DNA from 2 places in the Paenibacillus sp. JZ16 genome. Region 2 is predicted to be linked to the other one. Evidence: riboswitches for the same ligand, from Rfam matches in the RefSeq annotation. Region 2 holds a riboswitch; the other holds the start of a gene.
What was found. Region 2 has a riboswitch for cyclic di-GMP ahead of BJP58_RS11935 (transglutaminase-like domain-containing protein). Riboswitches for the same ligand answer to the same signal wherever they lie in the genome.
Positions count from the first base shown of each region.

Region 1 (7,512 bases), 1.7 Mb from region 2:
CTATGTTCAGCATTCGGTAGGATTGAATAATCGAGCTGATTTCTCCTAGGTGAGCGTACACTTCGGCATGGCTGGTGCCGGCGATATCCTCGCAACGAATCAGACGGTTTTCCCCGAGTACGATTTTGTATTTAAGCGCTTGGGCTGCGCTTTTATACGACTTGGACAGGTCTTGGATCCGATAAACCTCCTCGCCGCTTCCAATCGTAACGGTAAATTTCAAATTTTGCTCGGTCCAGCCCCGCATTTTCGCGCCAAAACGGGATAAAGCTTCTCCCTCTCTCTCCTCTGTCTCGTCCCCCTCAAAGTAAATGACGGCAAGGCAGGAGGGCGACGTCCATTCCGACCACAAACGAATACTCTCCTTCATCGCAATCTCGTTCACCACGTTCCGGAGGACGAATTTCAGCAGATTCTGATCACTCGCCGTATACTTCCGGCAGAACTCTCCGTAGTTGTCCATTTCAATGATGAGTAACCTAAACCGGTCCAGCGGCTCGGGTAAATTCAGTATGGCGGCTTCCTCCTGCCACTCTTCCAGACTCATATCGGTTTGTCCCTCAATCAGCTGATGGAACAGATACCTTGTCCGCAGATGAAGATCTTCCTGGTATTTTTCCTGGTATTGCCTGGACTGCTCCAGGATATGATCGAACGCCGACTCAATAAATGCGAACTCATCGGGACTGCCTTTCCATAAGCCCGCGCCCCTTACAGGCAGGGAATAGTCGCTGAATCGCTCGGCGATCCGCTCGATCGGTCTGGCATTGCGCCGAGTCACATAGATCATCCAGATGAATCCGGCGGCGATCATGAGGAGTCCGATCACAAACCACAGATTATAGAGTTCTGAAATCGTGTTGACATATCCGCCATTGATGAGACCGCTTCCATATTTCCAACCGGTGTAGTCCGAGGTATATTCCGAGAAGAGCTCGGATTCTTTAACTTTCGCCTCACTCCCGAACAACAGCTGACCGGAAGCATCTTTAACCTGGATGAAGCTGACCTTGGATTCGTACATATTCTCCGTCAATTTTTTCAGCGAATCCGCCGAAACGTTAACCACGATCATGCCGAGATTATTTTTCATGTATGGCGATCCCCGCACCAGACTGACCACCTGTTTACCGCCAATCATTTTGAATTGCTCGAAACTGCGCCCACCGGTCCACTTTGGAGTCTTCGACACCTGATATTCTTCGATAAATTTGCGGTCAGGATATGAACCGATATAAGCGTTGGTTGCATCACTCAACACATATCCGTCCGAATATCGCACCAAGTAAATGGAATCGATCAAAGGATAGTAATTGATCAATTCCTTAAGCTTTTGCACGGCCCTGATGTTGATGTAGGCATCACTTCCTGAGTTTGCTTTAAAAAAATTGTTCAAAGACTCGCTGTTGATACTCTCGAGGACGATCATATTATCGATCACTTTGAGCGAGGTATCCACGATCCGCATCGCCTGTAGGGACAGCGTCTTATTGGCATTCAGCGCCTCGCGACGGCTTTGCTCACTGAACATTTGAAAGAAAACAAAGAAAATAAACGTGATGACAATCATAAATACCGGCATGTAGGACAATAGTAGTCGTTTAAACCATGATTTGCGCATCATAACCCCGCCCCTATGTAATGTGGACATGCTTTTGTATTAATGAATTATACAACGGGGGGCAATCCCCTGTCGGTTGAAGTAACTTTAGAATAATTTTGATGATAATCCGACAGTGGCGGAAGGAGCAGCAAGTTTAAACTCCTCACAAAAGAAAAAGCAGTCAACCTTTGTTTTAGGGTGACTGCTTGCCGTCATCATACTTTAGCCTTGACTTCACTTTATCTGTTTTGTTCAATTTTTTCCTTCCTTGCTCCCTACCCAAATTAGTGTGCTCCCATCCATCATTGGTGATGACTGGACGATAAACATCGATAGATCGGGTCAAATGCGGTCTCGATTTGCTCCACATCCTTGTACAGCCAGATCTTTTTAAGCATTTGCTGCGTTTCGTTTAGCGGTTCGTCTCAGTTGACGAGCATCGGACGAAGAAGATCAGGGTCCGGCAGAGCTTTTTTATCGACTTTCCCGTTAGGGGTAAGCGGCAAACTTTCCATCTGCACCACAAGTGAAGGCAGGAAATATTCAGGCAAATTCCGGGCTAAATACGCCTTGACTTCCGTTTCGGACAACACCTGTTTCGCAACAAAATACGCACATATTATCGGATTTCCACTTCCGTCTGCTTTGACGGCTACCGCGGCTTTCGAGATTGCGTTGTGTTCCAATAGCCGGGTCTCGATTTCTCCCGGTTCCACTCGATACCCTCGGATCTTTACTTGATCGTCGATTCGCCCGATCATTTCGATATTGCCATCCGGCAGCCACAGGGCCAAATCCCCCGTTCGATATAACCTTTCCCCGAGGAGCGGATGTTCCACAAACTTGGCTTCTGTCAATTCCAGCTGATTCACATACCCCCGCGCGATACCGTCTCCTCCGACGCAAAGCTCTCCTACTACTCCGAACGGCTGAAGCTTCAACTGTTTATCAAGAATATAAGCGGATGAATTGCATATTGGTCTGCCAATTGGAATGGTCGATTCGAAATCACGTTCGATCGGGAAGTAAGTGGAGAACGTCGTGTTTTCCGTTGGACCGTACATATGGATCATCCGCAGATCGGGGCACCTCTTCCTTACGGCATTTACGTGCTTCGGCGATAACGCTTCTCCGCCGATTAGCAAGATGTCTAACGTACGAAAGGCGTCTGGGTCCTGTTCGTCCAGATTATGGAATTGAGCCGTAGTCAGAAACCAAGCCGTAATGCGGTGGCCGATGATGGTTTCCTTCAATTTGTAAAGGTCAAATAGGTCCGTGTCCTTCATCAAATACAAAGTAGATCCGTTCAAAAGGGATCCCCAAATTTCAAAGGTCGACGCATCGAATGTTATTGTACCGGTTTGCAAAATTCGATGCTCCTTGGAAAAGTTGAAATAATTGGTATTCTTGACCAGTCTTACGATGTTACGATGCTCAACCATGACTCCTTTCGGTGTCCCCGTTGATCCGGAAGTATAGATGATATAGGCTAGACTTTGCGAGGTTGCTGCAGATATCGTATGGGGACAGCTGTCAAGGCTTAGCTGCGCGTTGTCCCAATAAATTACTTTTCCCTCAAATGCTATGTCAGGCTTCCAACTGGAAGGAGCCAGTAAAAATCCCGCTCGACTGTCCTTGAGCATATATTCGATTCTTTCGCACGGAAAATCGGCTTCGATGGGCATATAAGCGCCGCCAGCTTTCAATATGGCTGTAAGCCCGACAATCATATTGACAGACCGATCCGCGACAATCCCAACGACGCTCTCCGGCTTAATGCCGTGATCCTGCAGTGCTTTTGCAAGCTGATTCGCGCGTTCGTTCAATTCCCGATAGGACATCTGATGGTCCTCGGTCATGACCGCCGGGCGATCGGGGGTTAAACGGACCTGTTCCTCAAACAAGTAATGGACCGTTTGGCTGGAAGGATAGTCCGTCTTAGATCCGCTGAAAGCCTGAATCTGTCTCTCCTCTTCTTCCGACATCATACGTATGTCGGCAATCACCTTCTCGGGGAAATCAACTACTTCATGCACGATTCGGCTCAAGTGGCCGCTCATCTGCTCGATCGTTTCTTTTCTGTAGGAGCGGGCCGAATATTCAAGGTGTATCATGATAAATTCCTTCTTAAAAGCCGTCAAAGCAAGCTCAAACGTCCCCAGCTGATCGGATTCATAAGGAGTGGCATTGGCGTTTTGCCAAGTAAACGCCGCTTTGATGAACGGGTTGCCGCTCAAATTCTTTCGCATATTCCGATCTTCGAGTGCTTGCATCGTGGTATGCTTGACTTCTATCAGAAACTTACCTAATGGCTTATGTACAGTAGGAGAGTAACGTATAGGAAACATCTGTCTTTCCAACAGATACCCAATTACAGGATCATCCTCGCCGGTATATTTGGCAAGCAGGATCGCATAACAAGCCATAAGTGCCATATCCACAGTTATTCCGAAATTGAACGCAAGTTCATGGAGTTTTCGGGTCGTTGCAAAATCAAGGGAAAAACGAACCTGGTTTCCTTCATCGTCGGCCCATCCCCCCCTCGGCAATTCGTCAATTGATACATCACAAGTCGTTTGTTCCATGACCATCAACCTCCCGGATAATCGATTCATTAATGTCTGATTGTTAACGAACAGAAAAATCCTCTTCGCATTCTGCGATCAAGTAATGTCCCCCTTCAACCCCAAACTAGTTTTTTATAGCGAAGCCACCGTTGTTTTTTGGAACGTCAAAAAAACCCCTTTCTTCAATTCAAAATAATGAATAAAACGGAGGTTTCCCGTTGTATTCGGCAACTGGCTGGCATTGCGGTCGCAGTAGATCCCACATTAGCCCCTATAGCTTTGCGTCGCCACCTTTCGGTGGGTTTGCTATTGTCGTACAAAAATAGTATTTAAATTGTAAACCATGATTATATTATGTATTCGATTTACAATTACTGTATCTTGTTTCCAAATGAAAATCGATAGGTCTTTTGTTCAATATTGTCTTTCAAGAATGGTTTTGATGATATTGATAACCCTCATGAAACACTAGGTCGTGATAGTTAATCTTTACTAATTTTTTCCACTCCTCGCCTTCACTACACTTCACTTAACTATGTATTAAAGCTATTCTGTTCAAAAGAAAGGCTGCGATTTTCTGTAATTACTTGGATATTAGATGATGGCTGATCAAGAAAATAGTTCTATTTTTTAACTTCACTCCTATATCCATTGACCTAATTGCGACAGCAGGAATCATCAAGTCCAATAACTTTTGCCTCCTGTCAAACAGGACTAAATTACCATCTATAACTGGTAAGGACATTTCGCTTCCGATCAGAAAACTTTCATAAGTTCAACCCACTTGGTAATTCCATCCTTCAAGTTCCCGGTCTAATGGATCACTGGATAATAAAATAAAGAGCCGTTGTCCAGGACAACGGCCTCATATTGCTATATGTCATGAACAGTTTTAAAAAGGTCCGGTTATTTTCACCTTGATTTTATTGGATTCAACTGTTACCCCGTTCAATGTAATTCGAATCGACAACTCGGCTTGCCCCGGATGCTTGGCGATAATCTTTCCTTTGGGGTCGATCACCGCCTTATCCGGACGGCTGCTCAAATACTCAATGTGAGCGCCGGATAACTCCTTAGTCGTTCTTCCTCTCTCAAGGAAGACTTCGTAGGAATAACCGACCTCATCTCCGGGGTGAAGCTGGAGCGATTCAGCCTCGAGCTGTACTTTGTCCAGCGGCATGACCAGATTCGGGTCGCTATACTTCATCAGCTCGCTGCCATATTTGAAATAGAAGTTGCCAAAGTCGTCCTGCGCCAGCTTTTCCGCATTGCTCTCCAACAAGATGGACAGCGATTTGCTTGCTGTGTCAATCTTAAACATCTTGCTCGTATAAGTATGGTCAGCAACATATCCCGTATAAATGGTACCGTACACATTGCCGTCCGTTCCAATGGTCAATCGAGGATTGCTGTGTGCATAATCTGCTGTAGGAAACATATCCTCACTGTAAATAATCTCTTGGCGTTCCGTATCATAGATGAACAGAGCCCCCAGCGCCATTCCCCATATGTTACCGTCCGGGCCCCATATCAAAGAGGTTACTGCTTTTTTGCCCGGAACAGGTACCTGTTCCAGCTCTACTCGGCCTGATGCTGTATCGTAAATGGCAAGTTTCCCCTCTCCGCCGGTCATCGCGCCGGTGGCCATAAACAGCTTTCCATTTTGGTAAAGCAACGAATTGATCGAATGACCGGATATAATGTCGCGCTTCACATCAAACTTTCCGGTAACAGGATTGTAGACGGTAAGTGCCCCGCCTGTTTTGCCTGCAATTGGATAGGAACCGATGTATAACAGGTTTTCTTCCTCGACCCCGAGCATGGCTACGGGCCGGTCTTGCTCCGAACCCAACTGACCAAGCCGCAGCGGGTTATTCGGTTCTGATGGGTCCGTCCGGTTCCAAGGTTTGGCTGGATCGTATTCAAAGAGGGTCGCTCTAGGATAAACGCCGAGATACATCTTTCCGTTCAATGAACCGAACCCTTCGACTTGACCGATTTGAGGATAATGCTTGGTCTCGTTACGGGTCGGCGAGTAAATTCCCATTCCCCCGCCTGAAATGAAGCCCGAAGACAGAATCTGCCCGTCTGTGCTCTTCCCGATATTAAACAATTCCACAAACTGTGCCGGAAACGGAAGCTCCGGCGTCTCAATCAAACCGGTTTCCAGATTGTAATAAAATGCCCTGCCGCTATTTCCGGCCAATCCGACCAAGGTCCAGCCCGGATACTTTGCCTGATCCAGCTGAACATAACCAAAAGCGACGCCTGCTCCTTTGACATCCACGCCCAGCGAGCCGTAAACCCCCGTATTCACATCATACGAATAAAGCGACCACTGCTGCCCGCCTCCCGGGAGAGTCTCATAATAGGTGTAGAACACCGTTTTGCCGTCTGGCGATATTGGTGAGAATCCCCGGGCATTATAGGCCGTATTTTTATTTACGATCCAGCTGGAGGTATCGGGATCATAGACACACATAACGGGTCCTGGATCCACGCGCACGAAAAGTTTGCCCCCTGCATACCGGAGATCATAAACCGAAGTCATGCCGTTAAATTCAGGCGGATGAAGCGCGGTGGATGTTCCGCTTGCGAGATCGTATTGATAAAGCTTGGCGACATCGGCTCCCCCCACATAGATCACTTGACGATCGGAATCGTAAGCAAGGCTTCGGATATGAGACTCTTTCGAAGAAGTCTTGAAGGATTTAAGGATTCTGGTCTGGTCGGATGCGGGATCATATTCAAACAGCGATTGGGAATATCCTGTTCCGCCATACACTTTGCCATCTTCCCCGGCTACAAGCGTCCAGATCACGGTATCGGTAGGAACCGGTTTGCCGATCGTCCGCAACGTATCCTCTGCCGGATCATATTGAAACAACGTCCCGTTCGGCGTACTGCCGATGTATACCTTTCCGTCGGAGGCTGTCACAATCGCCCAAGCTGCCGATACGTTGCTTCCGTCAAGCGCAACCAGTGGATGAGTGGATTTCACTTCTTTCGAAGCAACATCCATTACGATGAATTGTGCCGGATCACCCTGTGCGACCGTAAACAAAGCATCCTGACCATTCTTGTCTTTACCGAAGGCTGCCGTCATCAGGGTTAGACTCGACGATTGCGGTCCCAAATTCGTTAAGTACGGTGAGGACGCATGCGTTTGCAATGTGACGCTGTCAACGAAATACCTGCCGGTTTGATCGCCATTAAACTTGAAGGCGACTTTGACCTCTGCAGCATTTTTAGGTGCCGCAGCAGCCACTCTTAAACTCTGCCATTGGACCGATGGTTCATCGACCAGGCCGCTCACCATGGAGACAAGCTTTCCGTCTGCAT
Region 1 covers NZ_CP017659.1:931,692-939,203, forward strand. Annotated here, with positions in the region: gene BJP58_RS04105 (AraC family transcriptional regulator) at 1-1,624, opposite strand, end outside; gene BJP58_RS04110 (non-ribosomal peptide synthetase) at 2,029-4,188, opposite strand; cyclic di-GMP riboswitch class I at 4,394-4,488, opposite strand; gene BJP58_RS04115 (hypothetical protein) at 5,063-7,512, opposite strand, start outside.
Region 1: linked by a shared signal. The riboswitch ahead of BJP58_RS04110 (non-ribosomal peptide synthetase) and the one ahead of BJP58_RS11935 (transglutaminase-like domain-containing protein) in region 2 are both predicted to bind cyclic di-GMP.

Region 2 (7,512 bases):
TAATCGTCAGCGGAGAAGCTTGCATCCCGCTCAATCGGCCCTCTGCTCTTGCCTTCTTCAACCCATGTCATCGAGGCTCTGTTCAAAAAGTCCCGTTTGCGATCCTTCAGCCAGCCGATGTTAAACTTCGTTTCATATTCAATCGTATAAGTGGCGTCAATCTTGGAGAATTCGATGACAAACCCGTTGCGTACATCATCGATCACGATTTTATAATCGCCCTCTGGAACGACTTTCCCGTCCGCTTTTACAGTCACTGAATCCGGAACGAATTCGAGTCCGCCTTGCGGGAACGTATCCGTGATGACTACCTTCTCCATGCTGTATTTGGTGCCGTCCGGCTTTTTATCGCCATTGACCGTGATCTTCCACTTTGCCTTTTTGTTGGCGAAATCGATGTTAGTATTTCCTTTCACCAGAGCACGGCTTCCATAACCCGGAGCCACTACTTCCTTGAATGCATCACCCGATACAACTCTGTTCTTGACCTCCTGACCTTCGGAGCTCAAGCGGTCAACCGGCATCGTCTGATAAACGATCGTATAAGGCGAATCGATATCCTGCTTGAATTGAAGCTCGAATCCGTTCGTGCCTTTCGCTACAGCGTTATAATCCTCTTCTGAAACCAGGTCTTTGGCATTCGTCGAATTCCCGTTATACACCTTCAGCGAATCGGCATCCCAGGTATGATTCTCACTAAATTCATCCGTAATTACGGCTTGAGCGCTCGGAATCTTCTTCTCGTTGAAATTGTATTTCACCGTCCAAGTAATGACTCCGGTATCCTTATCCTGGCGATACGACTTATTCAAGAATTGGCCGCGATCTACCGTTACGGTCGCCGTCGATTGGGCATTTTCCATCCCTTCGCCTGACAGGACAGCGGTATTCTCAAACCGTGACTGTTGACCGATAAGCTTCGTCGAAAAGCGAATTTCGTAGGCTTTGCTGATCATCTCATCCTGGAATGCAAGCTCCAGTTTGCCGCCGCCGCCCGTTTGGACGGTGTACTTGCCAGCGTCCAGCTTATCACCAAGAAGCGCTGAGCCGTCACCGTTAACCTGCAGGTTATAAACCTCTACGGAATCCGCGATGAGTTCCAAGCCTTCAGGCATTTCATCTGTGAGAACCGCGTGCTTGATTTTATCCAATGATTTGTTGATCTGGACCGTCCAATCGATCTGATCTTTGCCGATCGCTTTCCCTTGCTTCTCGATCAGCTTTCCGCCTTGCGGCTTTAGGTTCACAATGATGGTCTGAACCCCGCCCTTTATCGGAAATGCAATAATGATTTCAGTGCTTCCTTTAAGAACTTCCTTCTTAAACTCTGTGCGAATTTCCAGCTTGCCGCTGATGTTGGAATGATTCTCCACGTAATCGTTGAAGGTCATCACAACTTTCCCGTTCCGATCAACCGTAAATCGGCCAACTTCGCCTTGACCGGCAAGGAGCGGTGCGTCAATGTCCGTAAAAATCTCAAACTGCGTCGGCAGCTCGAAAGTGAATATATCCCCATTCTTGTAGCCATGTCCGTTCGGAAGCTCCCATTCGTAGCTGAGATTAACGGCTGCACCGATGTCCAGGCTGCTGTCCGGATTATACACCGCATCAACCACGGTACCGTTCACATCGGTTAATACGACTTTGGTTAGTATTCCTTCCATGTCGACTGCTGGTGCTGGCGTGTTATATACGTCATCCGTGACTGTCTTTGGCTCGCTAACTTCTAATTCCTGCACGCCAGTCTCTGATTCCTGCACAGTAGCGGCTGATGGCTGCTCGCTCCCCGCCGCATTCGCCGTCCAAGCAAATGTGCCCAATAGGGTTTGAAACAGAAGCAGCAGCGCCACAACAATTCCACTTACTTTTTTCTTCATAATCTCTCCCTCAATCTTATCATTACCCTCGTAATATTCGGTTCCGATCTTACTTTTTCGTGCGCTGATTCGTCCCATGCTTCTATCAAAATGCATGCCAATAATGGACTTCACGAGCCATCATCTTCAAGACCTGTTACGGGCGCACGATTCATTGGTGTCTGTATTTTCCTTCAGAACCCAGCGGGCTTCCTGCATTATATCGGCCAAAACTATACAATTTCTATACAAGCGAAATAAGCCTTGGACATAATCGTCCAAAGCTTAGTTTTATTGCTACGCATTAATTAGTAGTATTTGGATGCTGAATAGCTGGAGGCATCTTTAATCATTTTGTATCCGGCTCCTTTGCTTTTCCAGCTTGCATCGACGGTTGTGTCAATGGTTACCCACTGCCCGTTCAAATATACTTCATTCCAGGCGTGGTAGACATCGACGTATTCCGAGGTTCCCATGACAAGCTTTGCCGGAATATCGAGGCTTCGGAGCATGGAAGCGAACAGGGAGGCGTAATCGTAGCACATTCCCTTTTGTCCAGCGATCGTGCGGTTGCTATCGGGAAGGTAATCCGTCAGCTTGCTGGATGCCAGAGCGTTGTCGTACCGAACCGTCCCGACGATATATTCGTAGACAGCCTGTACTTTTTCCTTGTCGGAGTGAGCAGTGCGGGTTAGCTTTTTCGCAAGCTGAGCAGCCTTGCCCTCTTCGCTCCAATCGACATTTTGTACAGAGTTCAAAAACACTTGGCTGCTGTTCGTCAGTTGAAGTTTAACTGCCGCTTCCTGTACGATCTTGTATTTGCTGCCGCTGACTTGTTCCAGCACGGAAATCTTGTAGTTCCCGTTGCCCATCTGCAGTGGAAAAACTTCCTGCTGCTTGGCCCTCGAAAGCCCATATGTATATTGATCCTGACCTTTTCCGATCATGAGCTTCGTTTTGGTGCCTGCTTTCACGTCATATCGAATGACGATTGCTCCACGATCCAGTTCCTCCAAGCCCAGCCAATCTTCAGATGGTGCAGCTTGTACAACCGGAGCCCATATCAGTAACGCAAAAAGTCCAATTATCGCGAACATTGCGTTGCGCATGCTGTAACTCCCCTTCGGTGGCCAGGCTGCCATTTGACATTTCGTCAAGAAGGCCCTGTAGCTTTGCGTCCTAGTCTTTCGACAAGTTTGCCATTATCGTATTAGAGTTTCACAGGATTCAGTGGATGTTTGTCCAAAAAAACAAAAAAAGCGTCTTCGTTCGGTAGCTGGCTGTCATTGACGTTTCGTCAAGAAGACCCTGTAGCTTTGCGTCCTTGCCTTTCGACAAGTTTGCCGTTATCGTGAGTAGCTTTTGTGAATACATCATATCAAATATATCCATTTCTATCAATAAAAAAATTAAAATTTGGAATATTGTCTTAGGTCCCACAGAGCGTCTAACCTTGAACGTTTGGCTCTTGTTAATTAACGAACAATAGAGCAATAAATCTTTCGAATCTAACGTTTGTTGACTATAGTATCAAGTTTGTTATCTGGAAGCATCGAATCTTCCTCTTATACAATAAAACTAACAAGTGCACGACAAGCGAGATAACACCGTAAGGAGTGACAGACATGAGCTCACAAGCCGAACCCAAAAAACGAAAGCGCTTACGAATACGCTGGCACAAGCAGGATACGGAGCTAACCCTCTTGGCGCTGCCGACCACGATTTGGTACATCCTGTTTAGTTTCTTGCCGATGTTCGGGATCATTATCGCCTTTAAAAATTTCAGGATTAGCGGCGGATTTTTGAGCAATGTGTTTAACAGTCCTTGGATCGGCCTCAAAAACTTCGAGTTCCTATTCAAGTCGAATGACGCCTGGATCATCATTCGAAACACGATCGGATACAACATTGTGTTTATTGTGCTGGGGATCGTTCTGCCCGTCCTATTCGCGATCATGATCGGCCTCCTCCACAGCCGCAAAGCCAGCAAAGTCTATCAGACGATGATGTTCCTCCCCTATTTCCTATCCTGGGTGGTCGTATCTGCGGTAGGCTGGGCATTCTTAAGCTTCGACAAAGGAATTGTCAATCAAATGCTCGTCAGTATGGGCAGCGATCCTATTAACTGGTATATGGAGCCGCAATATTGGCCATTCTTCTTGATTCTCTTAAATGTCTGGAAGGGCCTGGGCTATGGTATGGTCATTTATTTGGCAACCATCACAAGCATCGACAGCACCTATTATGAAGCAGCTGTTATTGATGGCGCTTCGATTTGGCAGCAGACGAGATTCATAACATTGCCCATGCTCAAGCTGGTGATCGTCATGATGTTCATCCTGGCCGTAGGGCGCATATTTTACACCGATTTCGGTTTGTTCTATCAGGTCACGCGAGACTCCAATTCACTGTTCAACGTGGCGACCACCATCGATGTCATGGTGTATAAACAACTGAAAACCGCCACCGTAGGGATGGCATCCGCAGCCGCATTTGTACAGTCTGTTCTGGGATGCGCTACGATTCTGGTCGCTAACTGGATTGTTCGTCGAATCGATCCCGATAGCGCGATGATGTAAGGAGGCAAGACGATGACACCAAAAACCAATTACGAGACGGGCCTTGAGAAGTTTAACCGTACAAACAAAGCCGTCAACCTGTTCTTCAACCTGGTATTTATTATGCTGGCCCTGCTCTGCGTCATACCTGTAATCGTTGTTCTGTCCATCTCCTTCTCCAGTGAGGAGTCCATCCGTGAGACCGGATATCATCTGCTGCCGGTTGCTTTGTCAGCCGAGGCTTACGTTTACATCATCAAGCAGGGAACGATGATTCTGCGGGCCCTCGGTGTATCCGCCCTCGTTACCGTGGTCGGTACCGTGCTCGGCGTATTGCTGACCGCTTCCATGGGTTACGTTCTCTCTCGCCCCAACTACAAGCTAAGGGGTTTTCTCACCTGGGTGGTATTCATCCCGATGGTATTCAACGGCGGCTTGGTATCCAGCTACTTCATTAACACGAATTTACTGGGACTGAAAGACAGCATTTGGGCGCTTATTCTCCCGCTCGCCGTTTCATCGTTCAACGTCATCATATGTAAAACCTTTTTTAAAAGCACGATTCCCGACGGGCTGATCGAATCAGCCGAAATCGACGGCGCGAGCCAGCTGCGAATTTTCTTCTCGATCATTATGCCGATCTCGCTGCCCGTCATCGCCACCATCGGATTGTTTCTCTGCTTTGCTTACTGGAACGACTGGTTTCAATCGATGCTGTATATCGACAACCAGAACCTGTATTCCCTGCAAGCGCTGCTCAACAGCTTAATGAGCAATGTCGATGCACTCGCCAAGAATGCAGCGAGTATGGGCGTTAGCTACGCCATGCTCGTCGCAACGATGCCGAAGGAATCCGCCCGCATGGCGGTCGCCATTCTCATCGTGCTGCCTGTAGCATTCGCCTACCCTTTCTTCCAGAAGTATTTTATTTCCGGATTGACGGTCGGCGCCGTGAAGGGCTAATGACGAAATAAACCAAGACAAGCTTGGTTTATGATAAATATCCGCTATACAACACTCAGTTAATTTAACTTCAAAAAGGGGGAAATGAAATGAAAAGAGCATTAAAGTTCATCTCTACGCTGTGCGTGCTGACGCTAATGTTGACCGCTTTGGCAGCCTGCGGCGGCTCGAAGCCTGCTTCCACAACAGACGGATCCCAAGCGACGCCGGACACATCCAAAGACTCCGAAACGACAAGCAAGGATATTCCGACGTTAACCTGGTGGACCATCGGCGGCCAAGTGCCGAACAATTTCAGCAAAGCGGTGGATGCCATGAATGCCTATACGGCCGAGAAGATTGGCGTGAAGGTCGACATCAAGGTAGCCAGCTGGGGCGAATGGGACACCAAAATGAACACCATCGTGAATACCGGCGAGCCCTTCGACATCATGTTCACGAACAGCGGTAAATACAGCAAGCAAGTGACAATGGGCGCGTTTGCCGATATTACGGATCTGGTTCAGAGCGAAACGCCGGACTTGTACAAATTGATTCCCGAAAAGGTATGGGAAGGCACCAAGATCGGCGGCAAATATTATTCCGTTCCGACGTACAAGGATTCCGCGCTGACGCAGTACTGGGTATTCGATGACAAGTATGTGCAAAAGTACAATATCGACATCAACAATATCAAAACATTGCAGGATCTGGATAAGCCGCTTCGTGACATGAAGGCCGGCGAAGGCAAAAGCTTCTATCCGCTGCCAATGACGCAAGGCGAAGGCTTGAACGGCTTCTTTAACGACTATGACGATTTAACGCTGGGCTTCCCTCCCATCGGCGTAAAAGCGGACGATGCAGCACGCACGGTGGTCTCTGTTCTCGAGCAGCCGGATGTCATGGCCAATCTGAAGCTCCTGCACCAGTGGTATCAGGATGGCATCATCAACCCGGATGCTCCGACAAAGACGGAGAACGACAAAGGCAGACCGTTCTTTGCAGCCCAGGCATTCCCGGGAGCCGAGGTCAGCTGGCAAATCAATGACGCCATTGAAAAATATAATATGGTTCAGCATTATGGACCGATCTATACCACCAGTACGATCCAAGGCTCGCTAAACGCGATTTCAGCGAATTCCAAGTATAAGAAGGAAGCATTGAAATACCTTGAATTAGTGAATACCGATCCTAAACTTCGCAATATGCTGGCATTCGGCGAGTTAGGCGTCGACTACAACAACGTCGATGGCGAAAAGGTGATTGAGCGTACATCCGATACTTGGCCGCTGGCTGCCTACACGCAAGGCACATTCTTCAATTTGGCGGTGACCAAGGGCGCCCCTGAAGATCAGTGGGAGCAGGTTAAAAAGCTGAACGATGCAGCGACCTCTTCCACCGTCCTGGGCTTTGCGCTGGACATCACCGATCTTCAGACCGAAGTAGCGAACTGCCAAGCCGTATGGGATAAATACAAATATGAGCTGATCACGGGCGCATCCGATCCGGAAACCATGGTGCCGAAGATTACGGCTGAATTAAAGTCAGCCGGCATGGACACGATTATGCAAGCTGCCCAAGAGCAAATCAACAATTACTTCAAGTAAGATTACAGATTACAATCAGGCGCATCCCTTAATGAGGCTCTCTTAAGGGATGCTTTTTCCATACGATCTATGAAGCTTTGCGTAAATCGTGTTAAATTGAGATATAGCAACATCTGTTTCAACGACCTGCTGCAATCGAGGTGTCGTATGGGCTCTTTTTTGCAAATCAAAATTTATCGTCACAAGTTTATTGCCTATGTCATCTTCGTCGTGGCCATCGGACTTACGCTTGGTACGCTGACCTGTGCCATGCTGCTGAATCAATGGGTTGGCAATGCCCGCATCGAGGCGGCTAATGCCTTCTCGCGTGTAGAGAATGAGCTGCAGTATGATGCCGACCGCATCGAGGCTTACATGCAGCGAATGTATTCCAATCCCGCTCTGATGGATGATGCTCGCAGCTTTTTAAGCAGCAGCGCTGAGGGATACTTAACCCGCAGGCTGCAGAACAGCCAATTCTCGCAGCCGCTGGTTTCTTTTCCGGAGGATGTGAAGACCTATCTGTACAGCTGGGCGCAGGGCGAAATCACGCAGATAAGCACGCATACC
Region 2 covers NZ_CP017659.1:2,652,986-2,660,497, forward strand. Annotated here, with positions in the region: gene BJP58_RS11930 (collagen binding domain-containing protein) at 1-1,955, opposite strand, end outside; gene BJP58_RS11935 (transglutaminase-like domain-containing protein) at 2,165-2,965, opposite strand; cyclic di-GMP riboswitch class I at 2,979-3,067, opposite strand; cyclic di-GMP riboswitch class I at 3,125-3,211, opposite strand; gene BJP58_RS11940 (ABC transporter permease) at 3,482-4,435, shown strand; gene BJP58_RS11945 (carbohydrate ABC transporter permease) at 4,448-5,377, shown strand; gene BJP58_RS11950 (ABC transporter substrate-binding protein) at 5,467-6,963, shown strand; gene BJP58_RS11955 (sensor histidine kinase) at 7,123-7,512, shown strand, end outside.